Regions from separate parts of the Pseudomonas edsoni genome, predicted to be linked through region 3. Evidence: predicted binding sites of a transcription regulator. Region 3 holds the regulator's gene; each other region holds the start of a gene.
What was found. Region 3 encodes sigma-54, which starts transcription at its own class of promoters, with help from an activator protein. Its sites were predicted from a motif close to ANTGGCATNNANNTTGCTNT; they were not measured.
Positions count from the first base shown of each region.

Region 1: flgB (flagellar basal body rod protein FlgB) is a predicted target of sigma-54. The motif match lies at 2,703-2,722, and genes of this name have one in related genera.
Region 2: glnA (glutamate--ammonia ligase) is a predicted target of sigma-54. The motif match lies at 2,299-2,318, and genes of this name have one in related genera.

Region 1 covers NZ_CP027762.1:5,028,882-5,033,050, reverse strand. Annotated here, with positions in the region: gene flgA (flagellar basal body P-ring formation chaperone FlgA) at 1-445, opposite strand, end outside; gene C4J83_RS23225 (chemotaxis protein CheV) at 527-1,459, shown strand; gene cheR (protein-glutamate O-methyltransferase CheR) at 1,503-2,330, shown strand; gene flgB (flagellar basal body rod protein FlgB) at 2,764-3,171, shown strand; gene flgC (flagellar basal body rod protein FlgC) at 3,175-3,627, shown strand; gene flgD (flagellar hook assembly protein FlgD) at 3,644-4,169, shown strand, end outside.
Region 2 covers NZ_CP027762.1:384,352-388,520, forward strand. Annotated here, with positions in the region: gene C4J83_RS01705 (cupin domain-containing protein) at 95-514, opposite strand; gene glnA (glutamate--ammonia ligase) at 792-2,198, opposite strand; gene thiI (tRNA uracil 4-sulfurtransferase ThiI) at 2,533-3,987, shown strand; gene typA (translational GTPase TypA) at 4,127-4,169, shown strand, end outside.
Region 3 covers NZ_CP027762.1:1,030,160-1,034,328, reverse strand. Annotated here, with positions in the region: gene lptC (LPS export ABC transporter periplasmic protein LptC) at 1-270, shown strand, start outside; gene lptA (lipopolysaccharide transport periplasmic protein LptA) at 257-832, shown strand; gene lptB (LPS export ABC transporter ATP-binding protein) at 832-1,557, shown strand; gene C4J83_RS04605 (RNA polymerase factor sigma-54) at 1,742-3,235, shown strand; gene hpf (ribosome hibernation-promoting factor, HPF/YfiA family) at 3,311-3,616, shown strand; gene ptsN (PTS IIA-like nitrogen regulatory protein PtsN) at 3,626-4,090, shown strand; gene rapZ (RNase adapter RapZ) at 4,093-4,169, shown strand, end outside.

The DNA.
Region 1 (4,169 bases), 2.5 Mb from region 3:
GCGCAACGTCTTCAAACCCGATGATGCCCGTCCGTTTGAGCGGGCGTGTGACAACCACTACATCACGAAACAGTTTGACCTGCGCCGGGACGAACACGGTCCAGGGCGAGGCGCCGTCGCAGCGCACTTTGACCGTCACGCGGCCGATGGGCTGGGCGGGGCTTTCCAGCGTGGCTGTCAATTCCTTGTCGCACATGGGCATGCGCAGGCGCGGGTCCAGCGGGTTCACCTGAATTTCATAACGCCCCGGCGCCTGCGTGGTCGCCAGATAATCTTCTACAGTGAATTCAAGAAAGCCTTGAGTGACGCCGATAAGGAGATCAGGCAAGGTGACATTATCTGCACGGGCCGTGGTGCCTGCGCCCAAGGCAAGCAATGCCAGCCAGACGCAGACAACTCTGCGGTAGCGTGGGATGCGTCGGGAAACTGTCGTTTTAAGGTTCATAAATCAATAAATAGCAAAGCTCGTGCCGTTTAGTGTTGGGTACGCGTCGTACCCCTAAGGTTTTTGCGTAGGAGTCTGGGCATGGCAGGAGTAATGGATTCAGTAAACCAGCGCACACAGCTGGTAGGGCAGAATCGCCTGGAGTTGTTGCTTTTTCGCCTGGACGGCAAGCAGCTGTATGGCATCAACGTGTTTAAAGTGCGGGAAGTGTTGCAGTGTCCCAAGCTGACGATCATGCCCAAGTCCAGTCCGGTGGTGTGTGGCGTGGCCAACATCCGTGGTGCGACCATCCCCATTCTTGACCTGGCCTTGGCCACCGGCTCTGCGGGGCTGCAGGACCGCCAGAACCCGTTCGTGATCATTACCGAATACAACACCAAGACCCAGGGTTTCCTGGTGCGCTCGGTGGAACGCATCGTCAACATGAACTGGGAAGAAATCCACCCGCCGCCCAAGGGCACGGGGCGCGATCACTACCTGACGGCGGTGACTCGGGTCGATAACCAGTTGGTGGAAATCATCGACGTGGAGAAGATCCTCGCGGAAGTGGCACCGACCTCCGAATCGATTTCGGTGGGCGTCGTCGACGCCGAAACGGCGCACAAGGCAATCTCGCTGCGCGTGCTGACCGTGGACGATTCCTCGGTTGCGCGCAAACAGGTGAGCCGTTGCCTGCAAACCGTCGGCGTGGAAGTGGTGGCCCTCAACGATGGTCGCCAGGCCCTGGATTACCTGCGCAAGCTGGTGGACGAAGGCAAGAAGCCGGAAGAAGAATTTTTGATGATGATCTCCGACATCGAGATGCCGGAAATGGATGGCTACACGCTCACGGCCGAGATACGCAACGATCCACGCATGCAAAAACTGCATATCATCCTGCATACTTCGTTGTCGGGCGTATTCAATCAGGCGATGGTCAAGAAGGTCGGTGCCGATGACTTTCTGGCCAAATTCCGCCCTGATGACCTGGCATCCCGGGTAGTCGACCGGATCAAGGCAGCAGATCACGGCTAAGGGGAGTTCCCCTGGCGGTCACACGATTTAAGAGGCGGTATCATTGTCTACGGGTAATTTGGATTTCGAACAGTTCCGGGTCTTCCTGGAAAAAGCCTGTGGCATATTGCTCGGTGAAAACAAGCAGTACCTGGTATCCAGCCGTCTCAACAAACTGATGGAGCAGCAGGGCATCAAGTCCCTGGGCGAGTTGGTCCAGCGCATTCAGGGCCAGCCGCGCAGTGGGCTCAAGGAAATGGTGGTGGATGCCATGACCACCAACGAAACCCTGTGGTTTCGGGATACCTACCCCTTCGAAGTGCTCAAGAACAAAGTGCTGCCGGAGGCCATCAAGGCCAGTCCGGGCCAGCGCTTGCGTATCTGGTCGGCCGCTTGCTCCTCGGGGCAGGAACCGTACTCGATCTCGATGTCCATCGACGAGTTCGAGCGCACTAACATGGGCCAGTTGAAGGCCGGGGCGCAGATTGTCGCCACTGACTTGTCCGGCACCATGCTCACCAATTGCAAGACCGGTGAGTACGACAGCCTGGCCTTGGGCCGCGGTTTGTCTCAGGAGCGCCTGCAACGTTACTTCGACCCCAAAGGGGCGGGACGCTGGGCGGTCAAGGCACCGATCAAGAGCCGGGTAGAGTTTCGTTCGTTCAACCTGCTCGACAGCTACGCCAGCCTGGGCAAGTTCGACATGGTGTTCTGCCGCAACGTGCTGATCTATTTCTCGGCCGAAGTGAAGAAAGACATCCTGTTGCGCATCCACGGCACGCTCAAGCGTGGTGGGTACCTGTTCCTCGGTGCGTCCGAGGCGCTGAACGGGTTGCCGGACCATTACCAGATGGTGCAGTGCAGTCCCGGTATCATTTACCAGGCCAAGTGATCGGCCCATGAGCATTAAAAAACGGGAGGCCCCCAAAGGCCTCCCGTTTTTTATGTGCGCGATTCGGCAGGGTTCATGTCGATGACTGCCTGAGCGCTGGCGTCGCCGGCCCTAAACAGGTGTTCAGCCGCAAAGCGCTTCGCCGAATCCTGTTCGAACCCAGGTGACGCAATGATCAGTGTTCAGGCCGCTGTATTGAAGGGCTGCCTGCTGAGCCTGGCGTTCAAGCAGCCGTGTCACTACCGGCAGTCTGCATAAAAGCGGCAACTGGTATTGCCGCTTTACTGGCGCCACGCGGAAGGCCGTTGCCGCTTTTCTGGCATTGCCACCGGCAAACTCCCCGCAAACCCTTGAATTACGGGCCCCGAAGGAATTGGCATGCACCTTGCTATAACCCTGTTACGAAAAGCAGGTCAGCCTAAAGGTTTCCGCCATGAGCATCAGCTTCGATAAAGCGCTCGGTATCCACGAACAAGCCCTGGGCTTCCGCGCCCAGCGTGCCGAAGTCCTGGCCAACAACATTGCCAACGCCGACACCCCGAACTACAAGGCTCGGGACCTGGACTTCTCTGCCGTGCTCGCCGCACAGCAGGACAAGACCAAGAACGGCACCTTCGCCTTGAACATGACCAACAGCCGTCATATCGAAGCGCAAGGCTTGAGCAATGGTGACGAGTCGTTGCTGTATCGCACGCCGATGCAGCCATCGATCGACCAGAACACCGTCGACGCCCAGCTGGAGCAATCGGCCTACGCCGAAAACTCGGTGAACTTCCAGGCCAGCTTCACCCTGCTCAACAGCAAATTCAAAGGGCTGATGTCAGCCCTGCGTGGAGAGTAAGCCATGTCCTTAGCCAGTGTTTTCAATATTGCCGGCAGTGGCATGAGCGCGCAGACCACGCGCCTGAACACCGTCGCCAGTAACATCGCCAACGCCGAGACCGTGTCTTCGAGCATTGACCAGACCTACCGTGCCCGTCACCCGGTGTTCGCCACCATGTTTCAGGACGGCCAGAGTGGCCAGAGCGGTAGTGGCGACTCGCTGTTCCAGAACCAGGATGCCGCAGGCCAGGGCGTGCAGGTGCTTGGCGTGGTCGAAGACCAAAGCAATCTGGAAGCCCGCTACGAACCCAACCATCCCGCCGCGAACGAAAAGGGTTACGTGTACTACCCCAACGTCAACGTGGTCGAGGAAATGGCCGACATGATTTCCGCCAGCCGCTCGTTCCAAACCAACGCGGAAATGATGAACACCGCCAAAACCATGATGCAGAAGGTCCTGACCCTGGGTCAGTGATAAGGGGCGCCAAATAATGGCCATTGTTGATACCACTTCTACGACACCCAACACGCCGGTTCAGGACCTTTTCAACTCCAAGGTCAAGACCGCGACAGACAACAGCGGCCTCGCTTCGGCGGCCAGCGCGGCCACCGGTAACCAGGCGCTGGGTAAAGATGCATTCCTGCAGCTGCTGGTCACCCAGCTGAAAAACCAGAACCCGCTGTCGCCACAGGACAACGGCGCGTTTGTGGCCCAGCTGGCTCAGTTCAGCAGCCTGGAAGGCATCAATACCCTGAACGACTCGGTAAATGCGATTTCCAGCAACTTCAGTTCCTCGCAAGCGCTGCAGGCATCGTCGCTGGTCGGGCGTTCGATCATCACCCAGACCGACAAGGCCATGGTTGATACCAGCAAGAGCATGACCGGCTCGGTGGCGGTGACCGCGGCGACGGGCAACGTCTCCGTGAAGATCACCGACAAAGACGGCAATGTGGTCCGCACCCTCGACATGGGCGCCCAAAGCGCCGGTGATTCCAGCTTTATCTGGGATGGCAAGG
Region 2 (4,169 bases), 650 kb from region 3:
CGCCAACGATAACGCGTAATTATTGAAGGCGCGCGGCACGCATGAGATTTTTTGCGCGCCGCCGTTGCCCGGTGGTTATTGGCGCCGGGCGGCATCAATCGGTGTGGGAGAGCGGCATGCCCGGGCTGCCGGCATAAAACACCAGTAATTCCACCGGTGTATCCCCTGTGACGCCTCGATGGACGATGTTGACCATCTCGGCGAGTGTCTGCCCTTGTTTGAAAACCTGAGCGTGACCGCTGTCGCGGCTTTGCACGGTGAGTTCTCCACGGAGTATGTAAGCCGCGTTGGGCATCGGGTGTGTGTGCCAGGCGAGGGTGGTGTGTGGCGCAATCTTGAGCTTTAGCAGTGTCAGCTCCGGGGCGCTTTGGGGGTAGCCGGTATAAGGCGTACCGTCCCAGGATGCGCTGCTTTGCAGCAGGATTTGCCTTTCGATTGGCGCAAGGGCGTTGGGCGGGGTGCCACACCCGTGCAGGAACAGGCAGGCGATGAGCGCGAGCGAGCGGTTGTCCATGATTTGATCCGTTGAGCAGAGTAGTGCTTCAGGCTACGGGCGTGCGGTCGGGATGGATGTCGGGCGAGGCGGTAAGTCTGCGCAGTTATCTGCCTGCGTGATGTAAGAGGTGGGCGTGGTAGGTGCCGCAGCGCCGCCAGAAACACGATGGCCCTGATTGGCATCGACCGCCGCCTTCTGCCGCGCCGCGCGGGTAGCTTCGATATTTTTTCAGGCATAAAAAAGGCCTCCCGAAGGAGGCCTTTTTTGTCACGCTGCTTTAAGCGGCGCTACCGGATCAGCAGCTGTAGTACAGCTCGTATTCCAGTGGGTGTACGAAGGTGCGTACTTTGATTTCTTCTTCGCTTTTCAGCTCGATGTAGGCATCGATGAAGTCGTCGCTGAATACGCCGCCTTTGGTCAGGAACGCACGGCCCTTGTCCAGCTCTTCCAGGGCTTCTTTCAGGCTGCCGCACACTTGTGGGATCTCTTTGGCCTCTTCAGGCGGCAGGTCGTACAAGTTTTTGTCGGCGGCGTCGCCAGGGTGGATCTTGTTCTGGATACCGTCCAGGCCGGCCATTACCAGGGCAGCGAAGGCCAGGTACGGGTTGGCTGCCGGATCCGGGAAGCGCGCTTCGATACGGCGAGCGCGAGGGCTGGACACGTAAGGAATACGGATCGAGGCGGAACGGTTACGTGCCGAGTAAGCCAGCATTACTGGTGCTTCGAAACCTGGGACCAGACGCTTGTAGGAGTTGGTCGACGGGTTGGTGAAACCGTTCAGGGCCTTACCGTGCTTGATGATGCCGCCGATGAAGTACAGGGCGGTGTCGGACAGGCCGGCATAACCTTCGCCAGCGAAGGTGTTCTTGCCTTCTTTAGCGATGGACAGGTGAACGTGCATACCCGAGCCGTTATCGCCGTACAGCGGCTTAGGCATGAAAGTAGCGGTACGGCCGTAGGCATCAGCCACGTTGTGTACGCAGTACTTGAGGGTCTGAACTTCGTCAGCCTTGGCAACCAGGGTGTTGAACTTCACGCCGATTTCGTTCTGGCCGGCAGTCGCCACTTCGTGGTGGTGAACTTCGATGACCAGGCCCATTTCTTCCATGGCGTTGCACATGGAGGTACGGATTTCGTGGTCGTGGTCGAACGGCGGAACCGGGAAGTAGCCACCTTTGATGCCTGGACGGTGGCCTTTGTTGCCGCCTTCGATGTCCTGGTCGGACATCCACGAACCTTGTTCGGAGAAGATCTTGAACATGGAGCCGGAGATGTCGGACTTGAACTTGACCGAATCAAAGATGAAGAATTCTGGCTCTGGGCCTACGAATACGGTGTCGCCGATACCGGTCGACTTCAGGTATTCCTCGGCACGCTTGGCGATCGCACGTGGGTCGCGGTCGTAGCCTTGCATGGTCGAAGGCTCGATCACGTCGCAGACGATGATCAGGGTTGGGTCTTCGGTGAACGGGTCGAGAACGGCAGTGCTGTCGTCCGGCATCAGGATCATGTCGGAGGCTTCGATGCCTTTCCAGCCAGCAATGGAGGAACCGTCGAACATTTTGCCTTCTTCGAAGAAAGCATCATCCAGCGCGTCGCGAGCCGGCATGGTCACGTGGTGCTGAGTACCTTTAGTGTCCGTGAAGCGCAGATCAATCCATTTAACGTCATGATCTTTGATGAGTTGAACCGACTTCGACATGGTGTCCTCCGGGTGGCTTCGGGCTGGGGTAGTGGAGTTAGCCCTTAGAATGTGGGTGATGCCGGCGCGAATACTCGACCAAGGCAACCTGCCTCACAAGAGAGCAAATTGCATGCCAGTGCGCCAACATGGCCTTTTTGCCTCAAAATGGCCCCTATAAAGGTGCAATCCGCTGAAGCGGAATAAATAACGCACTGCAATGTAGCGTTAATTTGCGCAAATGACCCGTTTTGGTGCGCGTTGTGTCTGATGCATATTAACTGGTTAAACCTTGAGCGATTTCCGCTATAATCCGCGCCCCCCTTTTTCAGCAGGCCCGGCGCGCGCTGTTTCCATGAAATTAATCGTTAAAGTGTTCCCCGAGATCACCATCAAAAGCCGACCGGTACGGACGCGTTTCATCCGTCAGTTGGCCAAGAACATCCGTGCCGTGCTCCGTGACCTGGACCCGGCTGTGGTGGTGAACGGCGTGTGGGACAACCTCGAGCTGGAAACCCGTGTCACCGACGGCAAAGCCTTGAAGGACATGACTGAGCGCCTGAGCTGCATGCCGGGCATCGCGCATTTCCTGCAGGTGGATGAGTACCCGCTGGGCGACTTCGACGACATCACCGAAAAGTGCAAGCAGCACTACGGTAGCGAGCTTGAGGGCAAGATTTTTTCGGTGCGCTGCAAGCGCGCCGGCAAGCACACCTTCAGCTCCATGGACGTCGAGAAATACGTCGGCAGCAAGCTGCGTCGCGAGTGCGGCGCTGCCGGAATTTCCCTGAAAGCGCCGCAAATTGAAGTGCGCATGGAAATTCGCGACCAACGGTTGTTTGTGATCCACAGCCAGCACAACAGCATCGGCGGCTACCCGCTGGGTGCCCTGGAACAGACCCTGGTATTGATGTCCGGCGGTTTCGATTCCACGGTGGCGGCCTACCAGATCATGCGCCGCGGCCTGATGAGCCACTTCTGCTTCTTTAATCTGGGCGGGCGTGCACACGAATTGGGCGTGATGGAAGTCGCGCACTTTATCTGGAAGAAGTACGGCAGCTCCCAGCGCGTGCTATTCGTAAGCGTGCCGTTTGAGGAAGTGCTGGGCGAAATTCTCGGCAAAGTCGATAACAGTCATATGGGCGTAGTATTGAAGCGTATGATGTTGCGCGCTGCGTCGCGGATTGCCGATCAGTTGCAGATCGACGCGCTGGTGACCGGTGAAGCGATTTCCCAGGTCTCCAGCCAGACGCTGCCGAACCTGTCGCTGATCGACTGCGTGACCGAGAAGCTGGTGCTGCGCCCGCTGATTGCCAGTCACAAGCAGGACATCATCGACCAGGCCGAAGAAATCGGCACGGCAGCGTTTGCCAAGCACATGCCTGAATATTGCGGGGTCATCTCGGTGAACCCCAAGACCCACGCCAAGCGCAACCGCGTGGAGTACGAAGAACAACAGTTCGACATGGCGATTCTGGAGCGTGCGCTCGAGAACGCCAAAATGGTCCCGATCGATCGCGTAATCGACGAACTGGGCCAGGATGTGCAAATCGAAGAAGTCAGCGAAGTCCTGGCCGGCCAGATTGTCGTCGATATCCGTCACCCGGATGCTGCCGAAGATGAGCCGCTGGAAATCGCTGGCATCGACGTGCAAACGCTGCCGTTCTACGCATTGAACGCGCGTTTCAAGGAACTGGATAACAGCCGTCAGTACCTGCTGTATTGCGACAAAGGCGTGATGAGTCGCCTGCATGCCCACCATTTGCTCAGTGAGGGGCATGCCAATGTGCGCGTTTATCGACCGAGCTAAGAGCCCGGGGCTGTTTGCCTGTGGCCTGCGTCACCGGCCCCCCGACTCTGCCGTCAAGCTGTAACGGCAAGGCCTGACTCTACTGTTAATCGCTGCCACGACCTGTCAGCACACCGAATCCTCTGATCGAGATACACAAGTGATCGAAAATCTACGTAACATCGCCATCATTGCTCACGTTG
Region 3 (4,169 bases):
AGCAAGCATGGCGAAGTCAACCCGGACGGCACTCAGGTAGAACTGATCGACTCGGTACGTGTTGCACGTACTGACGATAAGAACCGCGACACTATTATTACCAGCAGTCGCATGACCGTTTTCCCACAACAGCAATATGCGCAGACCGAGCAAGACGTTAGAATCGACGGCGCTGGCGGTGTATCGACTGGCAAGGGAATGAAAGCGTATTTGAAAGAAAGCAGGATACACCTGCTATCGAACGTAAGAGGACAGTATGAGGCTCGTTAAAACCCTCCCTATTTTGCTCGGTCTGGGCGCAGCACTGGGAAGCGTGAGCGCCTGGGCTCTGCCGAACGATAGCCAGCAACCGATCCACATTCAGGCTGACGATGCACAGCTGGATGACAAGCAAGGCGTTGCAACCTATACCGGCGCCGTGATCATCACCCAAGGTTCGATGAAGATTACCGGCAACACGGTGACGCTCACGCGTACGCCTGCGGGTGACATCGACGTGGTGACTTCGGTGGGTAACCTGGCCTATTTCGAACAGAGGCAGGCTGCTGCAGATCCTGCTCCGATGAAGGGCTACGGTAAGACCATCCAGTATCACGCCCAGCAGAACCGTATCATCCTGATCGATCAGGCCAGGGTTGTGAGCAGCGACGGCAATACCACGGACGGTGAGAAAATCACCTATGACACCGTGAAGCAGATCGCTCAGGCTGGTCGTGCCACCGGCGCGAAGATCGGCACGCCGAAACCGCGTATCGACATGGTTATCCAGCCCAAGCAGAAAGACGCTGCCGCTCAGCCTGCGGCTAAACCCGCTGCGAAGAAGGCGAACTAATGGCAACCCTCAAAGCCCAGCATCTGGCCAAGGCTTACAAAAGCCGTCAGGTCGTGCGCGACGTCAGCCTGTCGATCGACAGTGGCCAGATCGTCGGCCTGCTCGGCCCTAACGGTGCCGGCAAAACCACATGCTTCTATATGATCGTCGGGCTGGTCCAGGCGGATCAGGGCCGTGTATTGATCGACGACCTCGACGTGAGCCACCAGCCAATGCACGGTCGTGCACGCGCAGGTATCGGCTATCTCCCCCAGGAGGCGTCGATCTTTCGCAAACTGTCGGTGTCGGACAACATCATGGCGATCCTCGAGACCCGCAAGGAACTCGACCGTGACGGCCGCCGCAAGGAGCTGGAAAGCCTGCTTCAGGAATTCCACATCAACCACATTCGCGACAACCTTGGCATGAGCCTGTCCGGTGGTGAGCGCCGTCGCGTGGAAATCGCACGTGCACTGGCAACCGCGCCGAAGTTCATCCTGCTGGACGAACCGTTTGCCGGCGTTGACCCGATCTCGGTCGGCGACATCAAACAGATCATCCATCACCTCAAAGCCAAGGGCATCGGCGTATTGATCACTGACCACAACGTCCGTGAAACCCTCGATATCTGTGAGACGGCTTATATCGTCAACGATGGCCAGCTGATCGCCGAAGGCGATTCCGCCACCATCCTGGCTAACGAACTGGTCAAGGAAGTGTACCTGGGCCACGAGTTCCGCCTGTAAGCATCGTGGTGTCACGGCTGTTCGCCAAGGCGCGCGGGAGTCAATAAAAACCTCGTTTTTTTATTGTTACCGCGCTCTAGGCAAAGCCCCCGACATCAGGCATATAATTTGCTTATGTTTGGCGCTCACGCGCCCTGTCGTGGATGGCGCATTGCGCCGGCGAATAAGGTGTTAAGCCCCTGCCATGAAACCATCGCTAGTCCTGAGAATGGGCCAGCAGCTGACGATGACACCGCAGCTGCAACAGGCCATCCGCCTGCTCCAATTGTCGACCCTGGACCTGCAACAGGAAATCCAGGAGGCCCTGGAGTCCAATCCGATGCTCGAACGCCAGGAAGAAGGCGACGACTTCGATAATGCAGACCCGCTGGCCGACAACATCGAGCAAAAACCCAACTCCGACGTGCAGGAACCCTCCTACCAGGAAACCGCCCCAACGGTGGATAACCTTGAGGAAGGCGAATGGAACGAACGCATTCCCAACGACCTCCCCGTGGATACCGCGTGGGAAGACGTTTACCAGACCAGCGCCAGCAGCCTGCCCAGCAATGACGATGACGAATGGGATTTCACCACCCGCACGTCCGCTGGCGAAAGCCTGCAAAGCCATTTGCTGTGGCAACTTAACCTCGCGCCGATGTCCGACACCGATCGCCTGATCGCTGTCACCCTGATCGACTGCATTAATAACCAGGGCTACCTGGACGAAACCCTTGATGAAATTCTCGAGGCCTTCGACCCGGAACTGGACATCGAGCTGGACGAAATCGAAGCCGTCCTTCACCGCATTCAACAGTTTGAGCCCGCCGGCATTGGCGCCCGCACCCTCAGCGAGTGCCTGCTGCTGCAATTGCGTCAACTGCCCGCCAAGACACCTTGGCTCGCCGAGGCCCAGCGCCTGGTCACCGACTACATCGACCTGCTGGGCAGCCGCGACTACAGCCAGTTGATGCGCCGCATGAAGCTCAAGGAAGACGACCTGCGCCAGGTCATCGAGCTGGTACAGAGCCTCAATCCGCGCCCCGGCTCGCAAATCGAGTCCAGCGAAGCCGAATACGTCGTTCCCGACGTGATCGTGCGCAAGGACAACGAACGCTGGCTGGTGGAGCTTAACCAGGAATCGGTGCCACGTTTGCGCGTCAACCCACAATACGCAGGCTTTGTGCGCCGCGCCGACACCAGTGCCGACAACACCTTCATGCGCAACCAGTTGCAGGAAGCGCGCTGGTTCATCAAGAGCCTGCAAAGCCGCAACGAAACCCTGATGAAAGTGGCCACCCAGATCGTCGAGCACCAGCGCGGCTTCCTGGAATATGGCGACGAGGCAATGAAACCGTTGGTGCTGCATGACATCGCCGAGGCGGTAGGCATGCACGAATCAACGATTTCCCGGGTGACCACGCAGAAGTTCATGCATACCCCACGGGGTATTTATGAGTTGAAATACTTTTTCTCCAGCCATGTCAGCACCTCCGAAGGCGGCGAATGCTCGTCCACGGCGATCCGCGCGATCATCAAAAAACTGGTTGCTGCGGAAAATCAGAAAAAGCCGTTGAGTGACAGCAAGATCGCTGGTTTACTGGAGGCACAAGGCATTCAGGTCGCCCGTCGAACCGTCGCCAAGTACCGCGAGTCCCTCGGGATCGCGCCTTCCAGCGAGCGTAAGCGTTTGATGTGACGGGCGGGCCATAGCGTTCCAGTGGCGGGTATTCCTACCCGCCGCTTTATGCACTGGCAACGAAGGAGAAGCTGTATGCAAGTCAACATCAGTGGACACCAACTGGAAGTTACCAAGCCCCTGCGTGAGTACACCGAGAGCAAGCTGAACAAGCTTGCGGGGCATTTTGACAAGATCACCAACGTGCAGGTCATCATGGAGGTCGACAAGCTCAAGCAAAAAATCGAGGCCACCCTGCACGTACCGAATGCGAAGCTAGTCGCCAATGCGGAGCATGAAGACATGTACGCAGCGATTGACTCGCTCTACGACAAGCTGGACCGCCAACTCATAAAGCATAAGGAAAAGTATCTGCACCTGATGCAAGGTACAGGTCGTTAACTCTCCCCCATGATCCAACTTGAAACCATCCTGACCCCCGGCCGTTCACTCGTGAACGCGCCGGGCGGCAGCAAGAAGAAAGCCCTCGAACACATCGCTAACCTGATCAGCCGTGAAGTGCCTGAGTTGGATGAGCAAGTTGTGTTCAAGGCCCTGATTGACCGTGAAAAGCTGGGCTCGACCGGTTTTGGTAACGGCATCGCCATTCCTCACTGCCGCCTTGAAGGCTGTACTTCGCCCGTAAGTGCACTTTTACACCTGCAAGAAAAAATCGATTTTGATGCCATCGACGGCGCCCCGGTTGACCTGCTGTTCGTGCTGCTGGTCCCGCAGGCCGCCACCGATGCACACCTGGAGCTGCTCCGGCAGATCGCCAGCATGCTCGACCGCAAGGAAGTACGCGACAAACTGCGCAGTGCCAGCAGCAACGAGGCGCTCTATCAGGTTGTCCTGGATGAACAAAACAGGCAGTAATCATGCGTTTGATCATCGTCAGCGGCCGTTCCGGCTCGGGTAAAAGCACCGCACTCAATGTCCTTGAAGACAACGGCTT